DNA from 2 places in the Pseudoxanthomonas sp. USHLN014 genome. Region 1 is predicted to be linked to the other one. Evidence: predicted binding sites of a transcription regulator. Region 1 holds the regulator's gene; the other holds the start of a gene.
The links. Region 1 encodes FliA, which starts transcription of late flagellar genes. Its sites were predicted from a motif close to TAAAGTTTNNCNNNCNNNGGCCGATAA; they were not measured.
Positions count from the first base shown of each region.

Region 2: the regulator FliA is predicted to act here: its motif matches at 5,337-5,363, upstream of WFQ05_RS16935 (GGDEF domain-containing protein).

Region 1 is NZ_JBBCKO010000007.1:38,648-48,622, forward strand. Features, by position in the region: gene flhB (flagellar biosynthesis protein FlhB) at 1-723, shown strand, start outside; gene flhA (flagellar biosynthesis protein FlhA) at 759-2,804, shown strand; gene flhF (flagellar biosynthesis protein FlhF) at 3,237-4,841, shown strand; gene WFQ05_RS13505 (MinD/ParA family protein) at 4,828-5,676, shown strand; gene WFQ05_RS13510 (RNA polymerase sigma factor FliA) at 5,673-6,422, shown strand; gene WFQ05_RS13515 (flagellar motor protein) at 7,146-7,889, shown strand; gene motD (flagellar motor protein MotD) at 7,912-8,880, shown strand; gene WFQ05_RS13525 (ParA family protein) at 8,880-9,659, shown strand; gene WFQ05_RS13530 (bifunctional diguanylate cyclase/phosphodiesterase) at 9,656-9,975, shown strand, end outside.
Region 2 is NZ_JBBCKO010000010.1:111,383-121,357, reverse strand. Features, by position in the region: gene WFQ05_RS16955 (NAD(P)H-quinone oxidoreductase) at 111-1,091, shown strand; gene WFQ05_RS16950 (glycoside hydrolase family 2 TIM barrel-domain containing protein) at 1,200-2,522, shown strand; gene WFQ05_RS16945 (VOC family protein) at 2,506-2,940, opposite strand; gene WFQ05_RS16940 (hypothetical protein) at 3,046-3,297, opposite strand; gene WFQ05_RS16935 (GGDEF domain-containing protein) at 3,668-5,296, opposite strand; gene WFQ05_RS16930 (endonuclease/exonuclease/phosphatase family protein) at 5,418-6,260, opposite strand; gene gndA (NADP-dependent phosphogluconate dehydrogenase) at 6,486-7,898, opposite strand; gene WFQ05_RS16920 (zf-TFIIB domain-containing protein) at 8,131-8,439, shown strand; gene rpoH (RNA polymerase sigma factor RpoH) at 8,728-9,606, shown strand.

The DNA.
Region 1 (9,975 bases):
CGCGTGGGCCTGATCGGCGGCATCGGCACCTGGATGGTCTACCGCGCCTTCAAGGCGCTGCTAGGCATGCCGCAGGCCTCGTTGGAGCAGTCGGTGGCCGGCGGCGTGCAGATGGCCATGTCCACCCTGCTGGCGATGATCGGCGCGCTGGGCGCGCTGGCCCTGCTGGACGTGCCCTGGCAGCACTACCAGCACCGCGCGCGGCTGAAGATGACCAAGCAGGAGATCAAGGACGAGTTCAAGGAGGCCGAGGGCAACCAGGAGGTCAAGGCGCGCGTGCGCCAGGTCGCCATGCAGATGTCCAAGCGCCGGATGATGGAGGCGGTGCCCACCGCCGATGTGATCCTGATGAACCCCACCCACTACGCGGTGGCGCTCAAATACAAGGCCGACGCCGGCATGCGCGCGCCGGTGGTGGTGGCCAAGGGCGTGGACGAGACCGCCCTGGCCATCCGCGAACTGGCCCAGGCCCACCGCATCGCCGTGGTCGAGGCGCCGCCGCTGGCACGCGCCTTGTACAGACAGGCCCAGGTCGATCAGGAAATCCCGGTGAAGCTCTACGCCGCCGTTGCCCAAGTGCTGTCTTACGTCTACCAGCTGCGCGCCTGGGCGCCGGGCCGTGGCCCGATGCCGGCGCTGGCGCCGCTCGACGCCGGCCCCGAGGGCGCGGTGGATTACGACCCCCACGCTGCCGGCGCCATCGCCAAGGAACCGTCACCGTGAGTGCGCAGCAAGGTCGGTTCTCCGTCGATGGGCTGATGGGCGCGGTGCGCTCGGGCGCGGCCGCGCCGCTGGTGGTGGTGGCCATGCTGGCCATGGTCATCGTGCCGCTGGCGCCGTTCGTGCTGGACGGGCTGTTCACCATCAACATCGCCCTGTCCCTGGTGGTGCTGCTGGCGGTGGTCTACGTGCGCCGCCCGCTGGAGTTCTCGATCTTCCCCAGCGTGCTGCTGCTGGTCACCCTGCTGCGCCTGGCGCTGAACGTCGCCTCCACGCGCGTGGTGCTGCTGCACGGCCACAAGGGCCCCGGCGCGGCCGGCCATGTGATCGAGTCCTTCGGCCAGTTCGTGATCGGCGGCAGTTTCGCGGTGGGCATCGTGGTGTTCGCGATCCTGACCATCGTCAACTTCGTGGTGGTGACCAAGGGCGCGGGGCGCATCTCCGAGGTGTCGGCGCGCTTCATCCTCGACGCCCTGCCCGGCAAGCAGATGGCCATCGACGCCGACCTCAACGCCGGCCTGCTGACCCGCGAGGAGGCCAAGGCCCGCCGCCAGGAAGTGCGCGAGGAGGCCGACTTCTACGGCTCGATGGACGGCGCCAGCAAGTTCGTGCGCGGCGACGCCATCGCCGGCATCCTGATCCTGGCGATCAACATCGTCGGCGGCCTGCTGATCGGCGTGCTCCAGCACGACATGTCCTTCGCCGACGCGCTGCGCACCTACACGCTGCTGGCCATCGGCGACGGCCTGGTCGCCCAGCTGCCGGCGCTGCTGATCGCCACCGCCGTGGCGATGCTGGTGACCCGCTCCACCGGCGAGCAGGACATGGGCGCCACGGTGTCCAAGCAGGTCTTCGGTCATCAGCGTGCGCTGACCATCGCCGCGCTGCTGCTGGGCCTGATCGGCATCATCCCGGGCATGCCCAACGTGCCGTTCCTGATCCTGGCGGCGGTGCTGGGCTATGCGGCCTGGCAGCTGCACAAGCGCCGCCTGGCCGCCCCGCAGGAAGACGCCGCGGCCGCGGCGGCCGCCGCCAGCACGCCGGCCGGCAATGCCGAGCTGAGCTGGGACGAGATCCGCCCGGTCGAGCCGCTGGCCCTGGAAGTGGGCTACAAGCTGATCGCGCTGGTGGACAAGAACCAGGGCGGCGAACTGCTGGCGCGCCTGAAGGGCGTGCGCCGCAAGCTGACCCAGGACCTGGGCTTCCTGATTCCCGCCGTGCACGTGCGCGACAACCTGGAGCTGGCACCGGGCCAGTACCGCGTGCTGGTCCACGGCGTGCCGCTGGCCACCGGCGACATCCATCCCGACCGCGAGCTGGCGCTGGACCCGGGCCGCGTGTTCGGCGCGCTGGACGGCATCCCCGGCAAGGACCCGGCCTTCGGCCTGGATTCGACCTGGATCCTGCCCGCCCAGCGCGCGCATGCCGAATCGCTGGGCTATACCGTGGTCGACGCGGCCACCGTGGTGGCCACCCACCTGTCGCACCTGATCCGCGAGCGTGCCGCCGAACTGCTGGGCCTGGAAGAGGTGCAGCAGCTGCTGGCCACGCTGGGCCGCGGCGGCAACGCCAAGCTGGTCGAGGACCTCACGCCCAAACTGCTGCCGCTGTCGGTGGTGGCCAAGGTGCTGCAGTCGCTGCTGGCCGACAAGGTGCCGCTGCGCCAGATCCGCCAGATCGTCGAGACCCTGCTCGAGCACGCCGTCCACACCCAGGACCCGGCGCAGCTGACCGCCGCGGTGCGCGTGGCGCTGGGCCGCTTCATCGTGCAGGAACTCAACGGCATGGCCGACGAACTGCCGGTGTTCACCCTGGCCCCGCAGCTGGAGCGGGTGATGCAGGACTCGGTCAGCGGCCAGGGCGGCGCCCTGGAACCCGGCCTGGCCGAGCGCATCCACCAGAACCTGAGCCAGTGCGTGACCCAGCAGGAGAGCAAGGGCGAACCGGCCGTGCTGCTGGTCCCCGGCAACGTGCGCGCCGCCATCGCCCGCCTGGTCCGCCACAGCGTGCCTTCGCTGTCGGTGCTGGCCTATTCGGAAGTGCCGGAGGACAAGCGGTTGCGGCTGGTGGGGGCGGTGGGGTGAGGAGGCCGGGATTCGGGATTCGGGATTCGGGATTCGGGATTCGGGCGAAGCTAAGAGCTTTGTCAGAAGTGGGCAAGAAGAACTGGTGATCGAGGCGAGATCCAGGAATCAAGCGACGTTCGCACTAGCCGCATGACCCGCCCCCGCCCTTGCGCGCAGCGCAAGGGAGCTCGAAGTCGCGCTAGCGACCGAGGGGTGAGAGGTCAGCTGTTGCTGTTGCTGCTTCGCTCTCCTCCGGCCACGCGCGAAAAGCCCCCCTCCCCAACCCTCCCCTGCGCTACGCGCAAGGGAGGGGGCAGAACACTTGGGCTCACGCTTCCCGCGATCCCGAATCCCGAATCCCCAATCCCCGCCCCACCCACGGCACAACTCCTGCATGAGTCCAACCAAGCGTGATGCCGGAGGGCCGGCAGCGCAGGAGACCACCGCCCGATGAACATCAAGAGTTTCGTTGCCAGCGACATGCGCACCGCGCTGCGGATGATCCGCGACGCGCAGGGGCCGGACGCGGTGATCCTGTCCAGCCGGCCGGTGGCCGGCGGCATCGAAGTGGTCTCGGCCACCGAGTACGACCAGGCCGCGCTGGCCCGCGCCATGCGCGCGGCGGGCGCCGACCCGGCCGATGCCAGCCCGGCCGCGCTGTCGGCGCTGGCCCAGCAGCAGCTGCCCGCCGGGATCCCGGCATCCGTCGGAATCCCGGCGCAGCCGGTCGCCGCCGCCCAGCCGATCGCCGCACCGCCGCCGCCGAGCGCGCGGCCCGATCCGGCCGCCGCCTTCGCCGCGGTCATGGACAAGGCCCGCCCCGCAACGCACGGCGCCGACTCGCTGCTGGCACGCGCCCGCGCGCGCCTGCTCGGCCAGCCCGCCGAACCGGCGCCGGCCGCCGAGCCCGCCCAGGTCCACGTCGCCGCACCCGAAGCCGCCGCCCAGGTCGACGTGCAGGATTTCGCCGCCGCCCTGCGCGCGCGCCTTGCCGAAAGCGAGGCCCAGGCCACCGTCACCCTGGACATGACCCGCCCCGCGCAGCCGATCACCGCCGCCCCGGTGGCCGAGGCCGCCGCCCCGATCACCGAGGCCCCGACCGAACCCGCCCGCCCCGCCCTGGCCCTGGTGCCCGGCATCGAGACCGACCCGGCCATCGTCGCCATGCGCGAGGAAATGGCCCGCATGCGCGCGTTGATGGAGGCGCAGATGGAGCAGCTCTCGCTCGAACGCCTGCGCGGCTCGCCGGCGCGCGCGGCCGCCTTCGACGCCCTGACCGGCTACGGCTGCGAACAGGCCCTGGCCCAGGCCGTGGCCCTGCGCGTGGACCCGTCCCTGACGCTGGCCGAGGTCAGCGCGGCGATGCTGGCCGAACTGGCCGACAGCCTCAGCATCTGCGCCAGCGAGACCATCGACGAGGGCGGCGTGATCGCCCTGGTCGGCCCCACCGGCGCCGGCAAGACCACCACCGCGGCCAAGCTGGCCGCGCGCTTCGCCGCCCGCCACCGCGCCCGCGACGTGGCCCTGATCACCACCGACTGCGAGCGCCCCGGCGCCCACGAACAGCTGCAGGCCTACGGCCGCAAGCTCGGCATCACCGTGTGCGAGGCGCGCGGCATCGGCGGCCTGCAGCTGGCGCTGGAGCAGCTGGCCGACTATCCGCTGGTGCTGGTGGACACCACCGGCTACGCGCCGACCGACCGCGCGCTGTTCAACCAGATCCTGTGGCTGCGCGCGACCACCAAGGTGCGCAGCCTGCTGGTGCTGCCGGCCAACGGCCACGCCCAGGACATGGGCGAGGTCATCCGCCGCTACCGCCCGGCCGCGCCGGAAGGCCTGATCCTGACCAAGCTGGACGAGACCGGCTACCTGGGCAGCGCCCTGTCGGTGGCCGCGCGCACCGCCATGCCCATCGCCTACACCACCAACGGCCAGCGCATCGACAGCGACATCGACGCCGCCGACGCCCTGGCCATCGCTCAGGCGATGGAAAGCGCGCGCCGCAGCAGCGATGTGGCCACCCACGGCATCGAGACCCGCCATGCAGTCGCCTGATCCCCGCGCCCCGCGCATTCCCCGCGTCATCGCCGTGGCCAGCGGCAAGGGCGGCGTGGGCAAGACCACGACCTCGATCAACCTGGCCGCGGCCATGGTCAACGCCGGCCAGCGCACGCTGCTGCTGGATACCGACCTGGGCCTGGCCAATGCCGATGTGATGCTGGGCCTGTCCCCGCGCTTCACCCTGGCCGATGTGTTCGCCGGCAAGTGCACGCTGGCCGACACGCTGCTGGAAGGCCCGGGGGGCCTGCTGGTGGTGCCGGCCGCCTCGGGCAAGCAGCACATGGCCCAGCTGACGCCGGCCGAGCACACCGGCCTGATCCACGCCTTCTCCGAGCTGGACGTGCCGCTGGACGTGATGGTGATCGACAACGCCGCCGGCATCGCCGATGGCGTGCTGACCTTCTGCCAGGCCGCGCACGACGTGGTGGTGGTGGTCTGCGACGAACCGGCCTCCATGACCGATGCCTACGCGCTGATCAAGGTCCTGGGCCGCGACCGCGGCGTGCGCCGCGTGCACGTGCTGGCCAACCAGGTGGGCGATGCGACCGAGGGCCCGGCGCTGTTCGCCAAGCTCGAACGCGTGGTCGGCCGCTTCCTGGACATCACCCTGAACTATCTCGGTGCGGTGCCGCGCGATGAATGGCTGCGCCGCGCGGTGCAGCGCCAGGAGGCCGTCGTGGACGCCTTCCCCTCAGCGCCCTCGGCCATCGCCTTCCGCGACATGGCCCGCCGCGCGCGCCAGTGGCAGCAGCCCACCGCCCCACGCGGCCATGTCGAATTCTTCCTCGAACGCCTGGTCGGCCAGCCCGCCCAAGGGAGCCCGGCATGAACCTCATGGCCGCCGCCCAGTACCGCGCCCACCAGCAGGGCTCGCCCGCCGAGATCGTCGAGCGGCACGGCGAACTGGTGCGCCGCATCGCCCACCACCTGGCCGCGCGCCTGCCGGCCAGCGTGGAGATCGACGACCTGATCCAGGCCGGCATGCTGGGCCTGATCGACGCGGCCCGGAATTTCCAGAACGACCAGGGCGCCACCTTCGAGACCTACGCCTCCATCCGCATCCGCGGGGCGATGATCGACGAGATGCGCCGCGGCGACTGGACCCCGCGCTCGGTGCACCGCAACTACCGCGAGATGGTCTCGGCCGTGCGCCAGGTCGAGCAGGCCACCGGCCGCGCCGCGACCGCCGCGCAGGTGGCGGCGGTCATGCAGATCCCGCTGGACGAGTACCACCACCTGGTCGAGGACGCGGCCCGCGGCCAGCTCACCAGCCTGGACGCGCACATCGCCGAACACGACGGCGAGGCGCGCCTGGCCGGCGCCGACAGCGCCACCCCGGCGCGCGCCTTCGAGCAGACCGCCTTCCGCGATGCCCTGGCCGAGGCCATCGCCGGCCTGCCCGAGCGCGAGGCGATGGTGCTCTCGCTGTACTACGAACAAGAGCTCAACCTGCGCGAGATCGGCGCGGTGCTGTCGGTCAGCGAATCGCGCGTCTGCCAGATCCACGGCCAGGCCGTGATCCGCCTGCGCGCCCGCCTGTGCGAATGGAAGCGCGAGCCGGCGGAGATCGACTGAGGGTGGCTGTTTGGCGGGGTGCTGAAAGTCGAAGAGCTAGAAGCTGAAAAGCTCAAAGCTGAAGAGCTAGAGAGCTAAAAAGCACCCCCTCCCAACCTCCCCCTTCGCTACGCGAAAGGGGAGGGGCTGATCGCCTGGTGGGAGCCGCCATGGCGGCTCCCACTTGTAGAGCGGAGCTTGCTCCGCTAGGGCTTTCCCACGAACCGAACCAACAGCAGCGGAGCGAGCTCCGCTCTACAGACGGGCGGCCGCTAGATTTGAGAGATAGTTGCTCCCACGACAGCAAGGCACTCCCAGCAAAGCCCGAAGCCGGCTCCTGCCTTTCGCGGGAGCGATAGCCTCAGCCATTTGAAAGGCCGCGCGCGGTCTGCCCCATCCCATTGGCCGCAGGCCAAGGGGAGCTCGAAGTCGCGGCTAGCGACTGAGGGGCTGGGGGTGCTCTTCGCGGTAAGCCAGAAGATCCCCGCCTCCCAACTCCCCTCGCTGCGCAAAGGGACCGCACGGATTCCAGCCACATCGAGAAACCGCGCACTGCATCACGCCGCGACAGTGATCCATCGCGGAGCCGCGCCATGAGCCTGGCGCGTATCTTGCAACACAGGGTCAGCCGCAACGCATCCCAGGTGCATGAGGCGCGCGCATCGCGCGCGCCGCATCCCGCCTGTCGCGCCGCGTGCGAAAAACCTCTCTTCAGGAATCCGGCGCGCGGCCGTCATACAGATCATGGACAAGCTCAGCCTCGTTGGTGCCATTCTCGCGCTGGTCGCGCTGCTGCTCGGCAGCGTGCTCAAGGGCGCCGGCATCGAAAGCCTGTGGTCGCCGGCCGCGTTCGTGATCGTGGTTATCGGCACCTTCGCCTCGATCATGCTGCAGACCCATATGTCTACCTTCCTGCTGGCCTTCAAGCTGGTCAAATGGGTGTTCATGCCGCCCGCGCAGGACCGCGCCGGCGTGCTGGCCAAGATCGTCGAGTGGTCCAACACCGCGCGCAAGCAGGGCCTGCTCGGCCTCGAGGCGCAGGTCAAGGAGCAGGACGACGCCTTCATCAAGAAGGGCCTGCAGATGGTGGTCGACGGCATCGAGCCCGAGTCGATCCGCAACGTGCTGGAGACCGACATGCACCACCAGCAGACCCGCGACACCGCCGCGGCCAAGGTGTTCGAGGGCATGGGCATCTACGCGCCCACGCTGGGCATCATCGGCGCGGTGCTGGGCCTGATCGCGGTGATGAAGAACCTCGCCGACCCGTCCAAGCTGGGCCACGGCATCGGCGCGGCGTTCACCGCCACCATCTACGGCATCGGCATGGCCAACCTGATGTTCCTGCCGGTGGCGGCCAAGCTCAAGGCGCTGATCGCCGAACAGAACGAGTCCCGTGAGATGATCCTCGAGGGCCTGATCGCCATCGCGCAGGGCGAAAACCCGCGCAACATCGAATCCCGACTGTCGGTCTACGTGGCGCACTAGAACACAAGGACGACCTCCCCCCATGGCGCGCAAGCACCAGCACGAAGACCACGTCAACCATGAGGCCTGGGCGATCCCCATGGGCGACCTCATGACGTTGCTGCTGGCCTTCTTCGTGGTGATGTACGCGATCTCCTCGGTCAACGAGGGCAAGTTCCGCGCGGTGTCCGACGCGCTCAACGCCGAGTTCGGCGGCCCGCCGCGCTCGGTCTCGCCAGTGCAGCTGGGCAAGCACCAGCTGCTGGGCTCCTCCTTCGACCGTCCCTCGCTGGCGACCTCGGCCGCGCGCATCGGCCCGGCCCCGGCCAGCCAGCTGATGCAGGCCAAGATGCGCCAGGCGCTGGACGCGCCGCGCTACGGCCAGTCCACCGTCGGCATGACGCCCACCGCGTTCGACGCCACCGCCAGCCAGGGCCCGGGCATCGGCGGCGGCCAGCTGGGCGCGGTCGGCGAGAACATCCAGGCCGTGCTTTCCGACCTGGTGGCCAAGCACCAGGTCACCGTGCGCCGCGGCGAGAACTATCTGGAAGTGGAGATCCAGAGCGACATCCTGTTCCCCAGCGGCGTGGCCACGCCCAGCCCGGTGGCCGCCTCGACCGTGCAGCGCGTGGCGCAGGTCCTGCGCGACGTGCCCAACGCGGTGCGCGTGGAGGGCTATACCGACGATCAGCCCATCGCCACGGCGCAGTTCGCCTCCAACTGGGAGCTGTCGGCCGCGCGCGCGGCCAGCGTGGTCCACGTGCTGACCCAGACCGGCGTATCGCCGGCGCGGCTGGCGGTGGTGGGCTACGGGCAGTTCCAGCCGGTCGCCGACAACGCCACCGCGCAGGGCCGCAACGCCAACCGCCGCGTGGTGCTGGTGATCCTGGCCACGCCCAACGGCGGCCGCCCGCGCGGCCCGGACTCGGTCAGCCCCGACACGCTCCAGCCGCAGCCGTCCACGCCGGTGGCCGTCACCCCGCTGCCCGCCAACGTGGAGGCCGCCGGTTGATGAAGACCTGGGCGATCGCCAACCAGAAAGGCGGCGTGGGCAAGACCACGACCACGCTGTGCCTGGCGCGCTGCCTGGCGCAGGCCGGCCGCCAGGTGCTGATCGTGGACATGGACCCGCATGCCTCGATGACGCGGGCGTTCAACGTGCCGCGCCATCCGGTGCCCAGCGGCACGCACGAGCTGTTCGCCCACGGCGCCCCCGGCGCGGATACGCTGGCGCGCACCACGCCCATCGAGGGCCTGCGCCTGCTCGCCGCGCAGCCGGCGCTGGCCACGCTGGAGCGCCGCAGCGCCAGCCAGCCGGGCCTGGGCATGGCGCTGCAGCGCGCCCTGTCCGGCGTGGCCGACCTCTACGATGAGGTCCTGCTGGACTGCCCCCCCACGCTGGGCCTGCTGATGGTCAACGCCCTGGCCGCCGCCGACGCGCTGATCGTGCCCACCCAGACCGATCCGTTGGCCTTGCACGGCCTGACCGACATGCTGCATACCGCCGAGATGGTCGAGACCTCGCGTCGCCGGCCGCTGCCGCGCTTCGTGCTGCCCACGCTGTACGACAGCCGCACCACCCTGGGCACGCAGAGCCTGGAGCTGCTGCACGACCTGCACACCGGCCGCGTGTGGCCGCAGGCCATCCCGATGGATGCGCGCCTGCGCGATGCGCGCGCGCTGGCCTCGGCCGCGCCCATGACCGGCCCGGGCGCCAATGCCTACCGCCAGGCGCTGGCCTGGCTGCAGGCCCAGCCGCCGCTGTCCGCCACACGGAGCCAGGCCGCGTGAACCGCTCGCCCTCCGACGATCCGATCGCCGGCTACGTCGATGCCCTGCTCGACGATCCCGCGCGCGAGCGCGCGCGCACCGAAGAGGATCCGGTCACCGGCCTGCCCACGCGCAACGGCCTGCTGGTCGCGCTGGACGAACGCCGCAACCAAGGCATTCCCACGGCGGTCGCGGTGCTGGGCCTGGACAACTTCCGCTCGATCATCGTGACCCTGGGCCACGCCACCGCCGATACGGTGCTGCAGGTGGTGGCCGCGCGCCTGTTCGCGCGGCTGCCCGACGATGTCTTCCTGGCGCGGCTGGAGGGCGATGAGTT
Region 2 (9,975 bases), on a different contig from region 1:
CGGCTCACAAGCCGGTGCGCCAGACACGATGCAGCGTCCCATCGCGCAGACGCGCCCGTCGCCGCCGCGGGCTTAGCATGGCCGCCCCCCGAGTCCGCACAGGTGTCTGCATGCCCGATTCCACGATGACCGCCATCGCCATCCGCGACGGCAAGGGCGCGGCCGACGCGCTGCATCCGGTGCAGGTGCCGCGCCCGGTGGCGGGCGAAGGCAAGGTGCTGATCCGCGTGCATGCCGCCGGCATCAACCGGCCGGACCTGCTGCAGCGTCAGGGCCACTATCCGCCGCCGCCCGGCGCGCCGGAGACGCTGGGGCTGGAAGTGGCCGGCGAGGTCGTCACGGGCGCCGGCCGCTGGCAGCCTGGCGATCGCGTGTGTGCGCTGCTGGCCGGCGGCGGCTATGCGCAGTACGTGGCGGTGGACGCGCGTCAGGTGCTGCCGCTGCCGGAAGGCTGCGACTTCGTCCATGCCGCGGCGCTGCCGGAGACGGTGTTCACCGTGTTCGCCAACGTGTTCGAGCATGGCCAGCTCAAGGCCGGCGAACGGCTGCTGCTGCACGGGGCCACCTCGGGCATCGGCGTGATGGCGATCCAGATGGCCAAGGCCGCCGGCGCGCAGGTGCTGGCCACCGCGCGCGGCGCGGACAAGGCCGCGCAGGCCCGCACGCTGGGCGCCGACATCGCGGTGGACACCCGCGCCGGTTCGTTCGTCGAGGCGGCCAAGGCGGCCGGCGGCGTCGATGTGTCCCTGGACATGGTCGGCGCCAGCGTGTTCGCCGACACGCTGGCGGTGCTCAACCCGCGCGGCCGCATCGTCTACATCGCCGCCCAAGGCGGCGGCACGCTGGAAGTGCCGATCATGGAGCTGATGCGACGCCAGGCCGTGCTGACCGGCTCGACCCTGCGCCCGCGCAGCGCGGAAGAGAAGGGCCGCCTGGCGGCCGAGATCGAGCGCCGCGTCTGGCCGTGGATCGCGCAGGGTCAGGTGAAGGTGCTGGTCGACCGCACCTTCCCGCTGGAGCAGGCCGCGCAGGCGCATGCCTATCTCGAAGCCGGCCAGCATCTGGGCAAGGTCGTGCTGACGATGGCGTGATCCGGTCGCCGCTTCGGCCCGCACGCGACGTGGCATCATCGCCATCCCCCACCGATTCGAATGCGCCCACGCTGCATGGCGTGCGGTGCCTGCACTGAGGAGCGGGGCATGCGGGTAGGCAGGGGGTGGGTGTTGGCGCTGTTGCTGGCGAGTGTGCCGCTGGCGCAGGCCCAGGCGCGGGCCGAACGGCCGGCGCAGGTGCGGATCGTCGAGCGGCCGGAAGGCTTCGTGCTGCTGGTGGACGGCCAACCGTTCTACGTCCGCGGCGCCGGCATGCGCGGCGACGCGCGCGAGCAGGATGCGCTGGCCGCGCGCGGTGGCAATGCCTTCCGCACCTGGCAGACCGGCGCCGACACCGCCCGGGTGAAGGCGATGCTGGACCACGCGCAGGCCAAGGGCCTGAAGGTGGCGATGGGCATCGAGGTCGCGCGCGAGCGGCATGGGTTCGATTACGCCGACGCCGGCGCCGTGGAGGCACAGCGCGCGCGCATCCGCGGCGAGGTGCTCGCCTGGAAGGACCATCCCGCCGTGCTGATGTGGGTGGTCGGCAATGAGCTGAACCTGGAATCGACCAACCCGCGCGTCTGGAACGCCGTGGGCGCGCTGGCCGACATGATTCACCGGATCGATCCGAATCATCCGGTGATGACCACCGTGGCGGGCCTGGACAAGCCGCTGGTCGAGGCGATCAAGGCGCGCGCGCCCGCGCTGGACCTGATCGGCATCCAGCTCTACGGCGACCTCGACCGGCTGCCGGAGAAGCTTCGCCAGAGCCAGTGGACCGGCCCTTATCTCGTCACCGAATGGGGACCGACCGGCCATTGGGAGAGCCCGCTCACCGCCTGGGGCGCGCCGATCGAGGACACGTCCACCGACAAGGCGCGGCTGCTGGCGCAGCGCTACCGCCAGGTCATCCAGGCGGACACGCGTCAGGGGCTGGGGTCGTTCGTGTTCCTGTGGGGCCAGAAGCAGGAGCGCACGCCGACCTGGTATGGCCTGTTCCTGCCGGACGGCACCACCACGCCGGCGGTGGATACCTTGCAGTGGCTGTGGACCGGCCACTGGCCGCGCAACCGTGCGCCGTCGATCCAGGCGCCGACGATCGATGGGCAGGGCGCGCGCGCCAGCGTCACCCTGGCGCCGGGCAGCGCGCATACCGCGTCGGCGCCCGCGCAGGATCCCGATGGCGATGCCCTGGACTATCGCTGGACCGTCCTGCGCGAGAGCCAGGCCACCAGTGTCGGCGGCGATCCGGAAACCGTCCCCGCCCAGGTCGATGTGGCCATCAGCGACACGGCCAACGGCGCGATGCGCCTGGTCGCACCGCAGGCGCCCGGCAACTACCGGCTGTTCGTCGAGGTCCGTGATGGCCAGGGACATTCGGCCACCGCCAACCTGCCGTTCCGGGTCGAGCTCACTGCGGAAAAGTGATCCGCACCGCCTCGGCGCTGCGTTCGGCCGGGCCGTGGAAGACCGCCTCGATGTTGTTGCCATCGGGGTCGAGGACGAAGGCCGCGTAATACCCCGGGTGATAAGGCCGCAGCCCGGGCGCGCCGTGGTCGCGGCCGCCGTGGGCCAGGGCGACCTTGTGGAAGGCATCGACCATGGCCGCATCGCGCGCCTGGAAGGCCAGATGATGGCGTCCGGTGAGTTCGCCGGTGGCCGCTGGGCTGTCGGCGCTGGAGACGAACAGCTCGTCCGCCCAGAAGAAGCCCGGCCCGGTGCCGCCGATGGGGATGCCCAGCGCGCCGAGCACGGCGCTGTAGAAGTCCTGGCTGGCATGCAGGTCGCGCACGACCAGATGCAGGTGGTCGATCAGGCGGCCGCGGAAGAGTTCCTGCGTTTCCATGGGAGCGCTCCGGCTGCGGTTGAAGTCGACCCAAGGTTTTAGCACTGCCACCGCGGCGGGCCCGTCACGCCGCTGACGGCCAGGACAGCACCCACCGCGTCGCGCTCATTCGTAGAACGCGTCGGAGGCGTCGATCTCCAGCCCGTTGGCCTTGGCGTAGGCGACCGCGGCGCGGCACGCGGCCAGCGCGACCGGGTTGTCTTCCAGATGCGACACCGGCGCGCAGCGCATGGTCAGCAGGTCGGCGTCGTGGCACAGCGACGCCGTGCCATCGGCCGTCACGCAGATGGTGTCGTCGCCCGAGGTGACGAAGTACAGCCGTTCGGTATTGCGTCCATAGAGATGGAAAAAAGCCATTGCACTCTCCTTGTGTTGAGCGCTGGCGACCACGGTACAGACCGCGGCCGACCAGCCTGTTCAGGCATTCTCACGAACCCCGCCGGAGCCCGAACCGTCATCCAGACTTCACTCCGACGCGACACCATCATGCGACGTTGGCCGACGTTCGCGACAGAGGTGCTGAATCGCGTCCCACCCGCCGTTTTTTGCGTCGCTCGCTTCGCCACCCTCGATCTGCCCCTTCGGCACCGCCGCCAGCGGTCGCCATCCGGCCGACGGGCGAGGCTCTGACGAGCACCCGAGCCTCACGGCAACCCGCGACCGCCTCCGCGCGACTGCCTGTCAGGTCAAGCGATTCACGCCGCCGTGGCGGCGCAGTTGGCGGCGCCTAGCCGACCTCTGCCAGCGTCGCCCGATCGCGCCCGGCGCGCTTGGCGGCATACATGGCCGCGTCGGCGCGCTGCAGCAGGCCGCGCGTGTCGCGGTCCTGCGGCAGCAGCCCGGTGATGCCGGTGCTGAGCGTGACGCGCAGCTCGGGCAGTCCCAGATCCCGGGCGATCGCATCGAGCGGTTCGCGCAGCGCGTCGATGCGCCGCAGGGCATGCGCCGGCTCGGCGTCGGGCAGCATGACCAGGAACTCCTCGCCGCCCATCCGCGCGACATAGTCCTGGCCACGGAACACCGCGCGCAGGGTCGCCGCCACGCGCTCCAGCACGCGGTCGCCCACGTCATGGCCGTAGCGGTCGTTGATGTCCTTGAAGTGGTCGATGTCCAGGAAGCAGACCGTCAACAGTCGGCCCTCCTGCTGGGCGCCGGCGCGCGCCTGGGCCAGCCGTTCCAGCGCCGCCCGGCGGTTGGGCAGCCCGGTCAGCGCGTCGGTCTGCGCCAGCAGGCGCATCTGATCGCGCTGCTGACGCAGGCTGCCCAGGCGCAGGGTCAAGGCCATGCTGGCGGTCAGGCCGAGCCAGACGCCGGTCACCATCAGCGTCTCCACTTCCCACAACGCCAGAAGGGTAGGCGCGAACAGCTCCAGCCCCGTGGCGAGCAGCAGTGGCGCCAGGCATGCCAGCGTGATCATCCCGCCGGGCTGCCGGCGGACCAGCGCCAGCACCGCGCGTGCGGCCAGCAGCACGCACAGCGCCACGAAGCCGACGCCATCGAGCAGCCAGATGGTCCGCAGGGCCGCCTCGGGCAGCACCAGCACCACCGCCGACAGCAGCAGGAACGCCACCGAGACCACGCCGGCGAGCCGATACACGCGCGACGAGGCCTTGCCCGGATCGCGCAGCATGCGCAGGGTCAGGCCGATCATCGCCGTCGGCAGGGCGGCGATCAGCCGCAGCGCCAACGCCTCGTCCAGCGGCAACCAGGGCCGCGGATAGGTCCACAGCCCGGACAGCAGGGCGATCCACAACGCAAAGGTCACCGCGCCGATCGCCGCGGACAAGAAAGCGCGCTCGCGCGTGGCGATGAAGGTGAGCAGGCAGGACAGCACCAGCGACAGCACCACCGCCAGGCAGGCCACCCGCATCGAGAAGCGCAGCGTGTCCTGGCGCTGCACCACGGCCGGTTCGCCCAGCATCACGATCGGCCGCCACAGCGGCAGCGCCGCCTGGTCGAACTCGACCTCGATCGGCTGCAGGTTGCCGCGCGGCGGCACCAGCACCGTGCCCATGCCGGTGCGGAAGCGCGAGTCCAGCGTGCGCGCGTCCAGCGGCGTGCCGCAGCGCTCGCGCGTGCCGTGGCGGATCTCCACCTGCCCCTGGTAGATGTTCATCGCCAGCGCCGCCTGCGGCGTGCCCGGCCAACCGCCGACGGGCGGCGCCAGCGGAATGCGCACATGGCCGGGGCGGTGCTGGTGGCGGCAGGGATCGATGTGTTCCTCGGCCAGCGCCGGCTGGCCGGACACCACGAAGGCCCGCGGCTGCGACGCCGGCGCGCAGGCGGCCAGCCCGAGGACCAACAGCAGGACCAGGCACAGCAGCCGGGAAAGACGCGACGCCAGGTCGGAGGTCATGGGCTTGGCAATAAGCGCCGCCACGCGGCGGACGACCATGGTATCGGCTGGCGCCAGCCGATCTGCAGTCCGGCGTGCGATCCGTGTGCGCGCCGGCCCGGTCAGGCCGGCCGGGCTTCGCTCAGGGCTTGGCGGCGGCCCGCGCCGGGAAGGCGAAGGTCGCCACCACCGGGAAGTGATCGGACGGATAGCGCGCACCGTCGTGGTCGGTCAGCGTGGCCACCGTCAGCGGCTGCAGGCCGCGGTAGAGGATCCAGTCGATGCGCTTGTCCGGCGTGCCGGTGAAGTCGTGGAACGTGCGGTCCGGCCCGCTGTGCGAGGGCGCCGTTTCCCAGCTGTCATGCAGCAGCGTGGTCAGGGTGGCGTGCGGCGCGGAGTCCGGCGTGGTGTTGAAGTCGCCGGTCAGCACGATCGGCTCGTCGGCCGGCAGCGCCTTGAGCCGCTGCGCGATCAGCTGCGCGCACTTCACCCGCGCGGCCTCGTCCTGGTCGCGGTAGGGGAAGTGGGTGTTGTAGAGCACGAAGGTGCGCCCATCGGCGATCCGCTCGAAGCGCGCCCAGGTCACCATGCGCGGCAGCGGATGGCCCCAGCTGATGCTGCCCGGCACCTCCGGCGTGTCGGACAGCCAGAAGTTGCCCGAATCCAGCACCTTGAGCGCGTCCTTGCGATAGAACACGCCCATGTGCTCGTCCTCGTCGCCGCCGCGCCGGCCCTGGCCGAACCAGGCGTACTGCGGCAGGCGCGCGGCCAGATCGTCGGCCTGGCGCGTGACCAGCTCCTGGGTGCCCATCACGTCCGGCGCCTGCTCGGTGACCACGCGCGCGAGCAGGTCGCGGCGGTTCTCCCAGCGGTTCTCGTTGGTGTCCGCCGGCGTGCGCACGTTGAAGCTCATCACCTTCAGCGTGGCCGGCGCGGCGGCGAAGGCCTGCGCCAGCGGCAGGCCGATGAGCAGCAGGAGCAGCATGCGCGCCTGGCGATGACGTGCGAGCAGCAGGCGGAAGGCGGGAGGCAGCAGACGGGACAGGGGCATGGGACCGGAGCAGGCAACGCGACGGGCGTCATGGTCCGGCAAACGCGCGCCGCGCGAAACGCGGCGAAAGTCGCAAGGCGAAGGCCTACCTCCGGCAGGCAGTCCGCGATTTATTGAACTGCATCACATATTCGCCGACCCGCCGCACTGGCGCGCCGATCACGCGCCCCAGCTGGCGTGGAAGCTGCCCGGCGCATCGACGCGCTCGAAGGTGTGCGCGCCGAAGAAGTCGCGCTGGGCCTGGATCAGGTTGGCCGGCAGGCGCGCGCTGCGGTAGCCGTCGTAATAGGCGATGGCCGAGGCGAAGCACGGCACCGGGATGCCGGCCTTGACCGCCGTGGCCACCACCTCGCGCAGCGCGCCCTGGTAGTCGGCGGCGATCTTCTGGAAATACGGCGCCAGCAGCAGGTTGGCCAGCCTGGCGTCGGCCGCGTAGGCGTCGGTGATCTTCTGCAGGAAGCGCGCGCGGATGATGCAGCCGGCGCGGAAGATGCTGGCGATCTGGCCGTATTGCAGGTCCCAGCCGTATTCGTCCGAGGCCGCGCGCATCTGCGCGAAGCCCTGCGCATAGGACACGATCTTGCTCAGGTACAGCGCCTTGCGCACCGCCTCGACGAAGGCCGCGCGATCGCCGTCGAACGCGGGCGCATCCGGCCCGGCCAGGATCCTGGCGGCTGCCACGCGCTCGTCCTTCAGCGCCGACAGCACGCGGGCGAACACCGACTCGGTGATCAGCGGCAGCGGCGTGCCCAGGTCCAGCGCGCTCTGGCTGGTCCACTTGCCCGTGCCCTTCTGCGCGGCGCGGTCGAGCACCTTGTCGACCAGATCGCCCTCGCCGCGATCGTCGCGCTTGCGCAGGATCGTGGCGGTGATCTCGATCAGGTAGCTGTCCAGCTCGCCCTGGTTCCACTGCGCGTAGGTGTCGGCCAGCTCGGCGTTGGACAGGCCGAGCACGTGCTTGAGCACGGCATAGCTCTCGGCGATCAGCTGCATGTCGCCGTACTCGATGCCGTTGTGGACCATCTTGATGTAATGGCCAGCGCCGTCCGGGCCGATGTAGGCCACGCACGGCGTGCCGTCCTCGGCCTTGGCGGCGATCTCGTTGAGGATCGGGGCAACCAGGTCGTAGGCGTCCTTCGGACCGCCGGGCATGATCGAGGGCCCCTTGAGCGCACCTTCCTCGCCGCCGGACACGCCGGTGCCGATGAAATGCAGACCGGCCTGGGCCAGCTCATCGTTGCGCCGGCGCGTGTCCTGGAAGAAGGTGTTGCCGCCGTCGATCAGCACGTCGCCCTTGGCCAGCAGCGGCTTGAGTTCGGCGATGACCGCATCGGTGCCGGCGCCGGCCTTGACCATCAGCAGGATGCGGCGCGGGGTTTCCAGCGATTCGACGAACTCGGCCAGCGTATAGCTCGGCACCAGGCCGGCATCCGGATGTTCGGCCATCACCTCGTCGGTCTTCTCGCGGCTGCGGTTGAAGATCGAGACCTTGTGCCCGCGGCTGGCGATGTTCAACGCCAGGTTGCGGCCCATGACCGCCATGCCGACCACGCCAATGGGTTGCTTGCTCATATGCGCTCCGATTGCCTGGACGGCACTGCAGGAAGGGGGCGCGCATGATAACGAGCGCGTCAGGCGATGCATGTCTGCACCGCGCCGCGCGCGCAACCGCGGTGCCCGCCGAGGCCAAACCGACCGCGCGCTCTCGCGGCGGTGACCATGCGGACAGGCCGTGGCCGGTTTCAGCACGGCTTCAATCCGGCCCGCACAGGCTCCAGGTCACTCTCCCTAGCCGATGCCCACCATGGACTGCCCCGTCTGCAAGACCACCGCGCTGATGATGTCCGAACGTCAGGGCATCGAGATCGACTACTGCCCGCAATGCCGCGGGATCTGGCTGGACCGGGGCGAGCTGGACAAGCTGATCGACCGGGCCAGCCCGGAGCCGCCCGCGCGCCAGGTCGCCGCGCCGCCTCCGCCGCCGGCCGCCGCCTACGGAGCGCGTGCCTACCCGCGGCATGACCACGATCGCCGCCACCGCGACACAGGCCACGACGGCTATGGTCGCAAGCGCAAGAAGGAGGGTTTTCTCTCCGACCTGTTCGACTTCTGAAGCCGTTTCCAGCCTCGCGCGTCCCGCCTGCGACGTTGGCATGAGGCGAAGCGACCTTCCGGCCTCTTGAACGGCGCGCTGACGGACCGCATGTCATGCTCTGGCAGCGTCGCGAATGCTGTTGGATGCGCTAAGTGGCTGATTGCCAAGGACCTGGCAGCAGATGTGAACGGATTTCCAAAAATGAATGCAATGTAACAGATGTCGCGATGATTGTTCCCTTGGTAGAACGAAGGGAACCATCCCGCGCCTTAGCAGTCCAACCCCCACATTGCTAAAATCGCTGCCATGACCCAGACCTCCGCTGCCACCGCCCTGGTGGCCAACAACCTCCCGATTCCCAGCCCGCTTGGCTCGCTGGACGCCTACATCGGCGCCGTGCACCAGATTCCGGTGCTCACGGTCGACGAGGAGCAGGCGCTGGCCCACCGTTTCCGCGACGAGGACGACCTCGACGCCGCGCGCGAGCTGGTGCATTCGCACCTGCGCTTCGTCGTGCACGTCGCCCGCGGCTACAGCGGCTACGGCCTGCCGCTGGGCGACCTGATCCAGGAAGGCAACATCGGCCTGATGAAGGCCGTCAAGCGCTTCGACCCGGACATGGGCGTGCGCCTGGTGTCCTTCGCGGTGCACTGGATCCGTGCCGAGATGCACGAGTTCATCCTCAAGAACTGGCGCATCGTCAAGGTCGCCACGACCAAGGCGCAGCGCAAGCTGTTCTTCAACCTGCGCAAGTCCAAGACCCGCCTGGGCTGGATGAACGCGGCCGAAGTCAGCGCCGTGGCCAAGGACCTCAACGTCTCCGAGCGCGAAGTGGTGGAGATGGAGTCGCGGCTGTCCGGTCGTGACATCGGCTTCGATGCCCCGTCCGACGAGGACGACGACCACGCCCCGCCGTCGCCGGCCGCCTATCTGATGGCCAACGAGGAAGATCCCTCGCAGGCCTACGAGCGCGCCGACAGCGAGGACAACCAGCTCGAGCTGCTGCGCGAAGGCATGGCCAATCTCGACCAGCGCTCGCGCGACATCATCGCCCGCCGCTGGCTGGACGCCGATGCCAAGGTGACGCTGCAGGAGCTGGCCGACGAGTACGGCGTCTCGGCCGAGCGCATCCGCCAGATCGAGGCCAACGCGCTGAAGAAGATGAAGGCGCTGTTTACCGCCTGATCGAGGCCGTCGCCTCGATGATCGAAGAGCCCCGCTCCTGGCGGGGCTTTTTTGTGGTGCTTCGCCGAATCGGACTCGCTCGGTGATTGAAGGTTCTGACTTCGGGTGGGCAGCGGTCCGGCGGGCGGCGTCCGCTTTTCCCTCAATCAGGGCATCCTGCCCTGATTCGGGCGCTCGGCTTCCTGCCTCGCTCGTCGCGGCCACCGCCCGCCGGCCCGCCGCCTCGCGCGTTGAGTCATCGGGCTTCGATTCAAAGGCGTTGCGCAAACGCTCTGCCCCCTCCCTTTCGCCGCAGGCGAAGGGGAGGGCCGGGGAGGGGTGCTGTTGCTCTTGCTTCGGCGGCTTGACCGGTAAAGCCTTAAGCCCTCC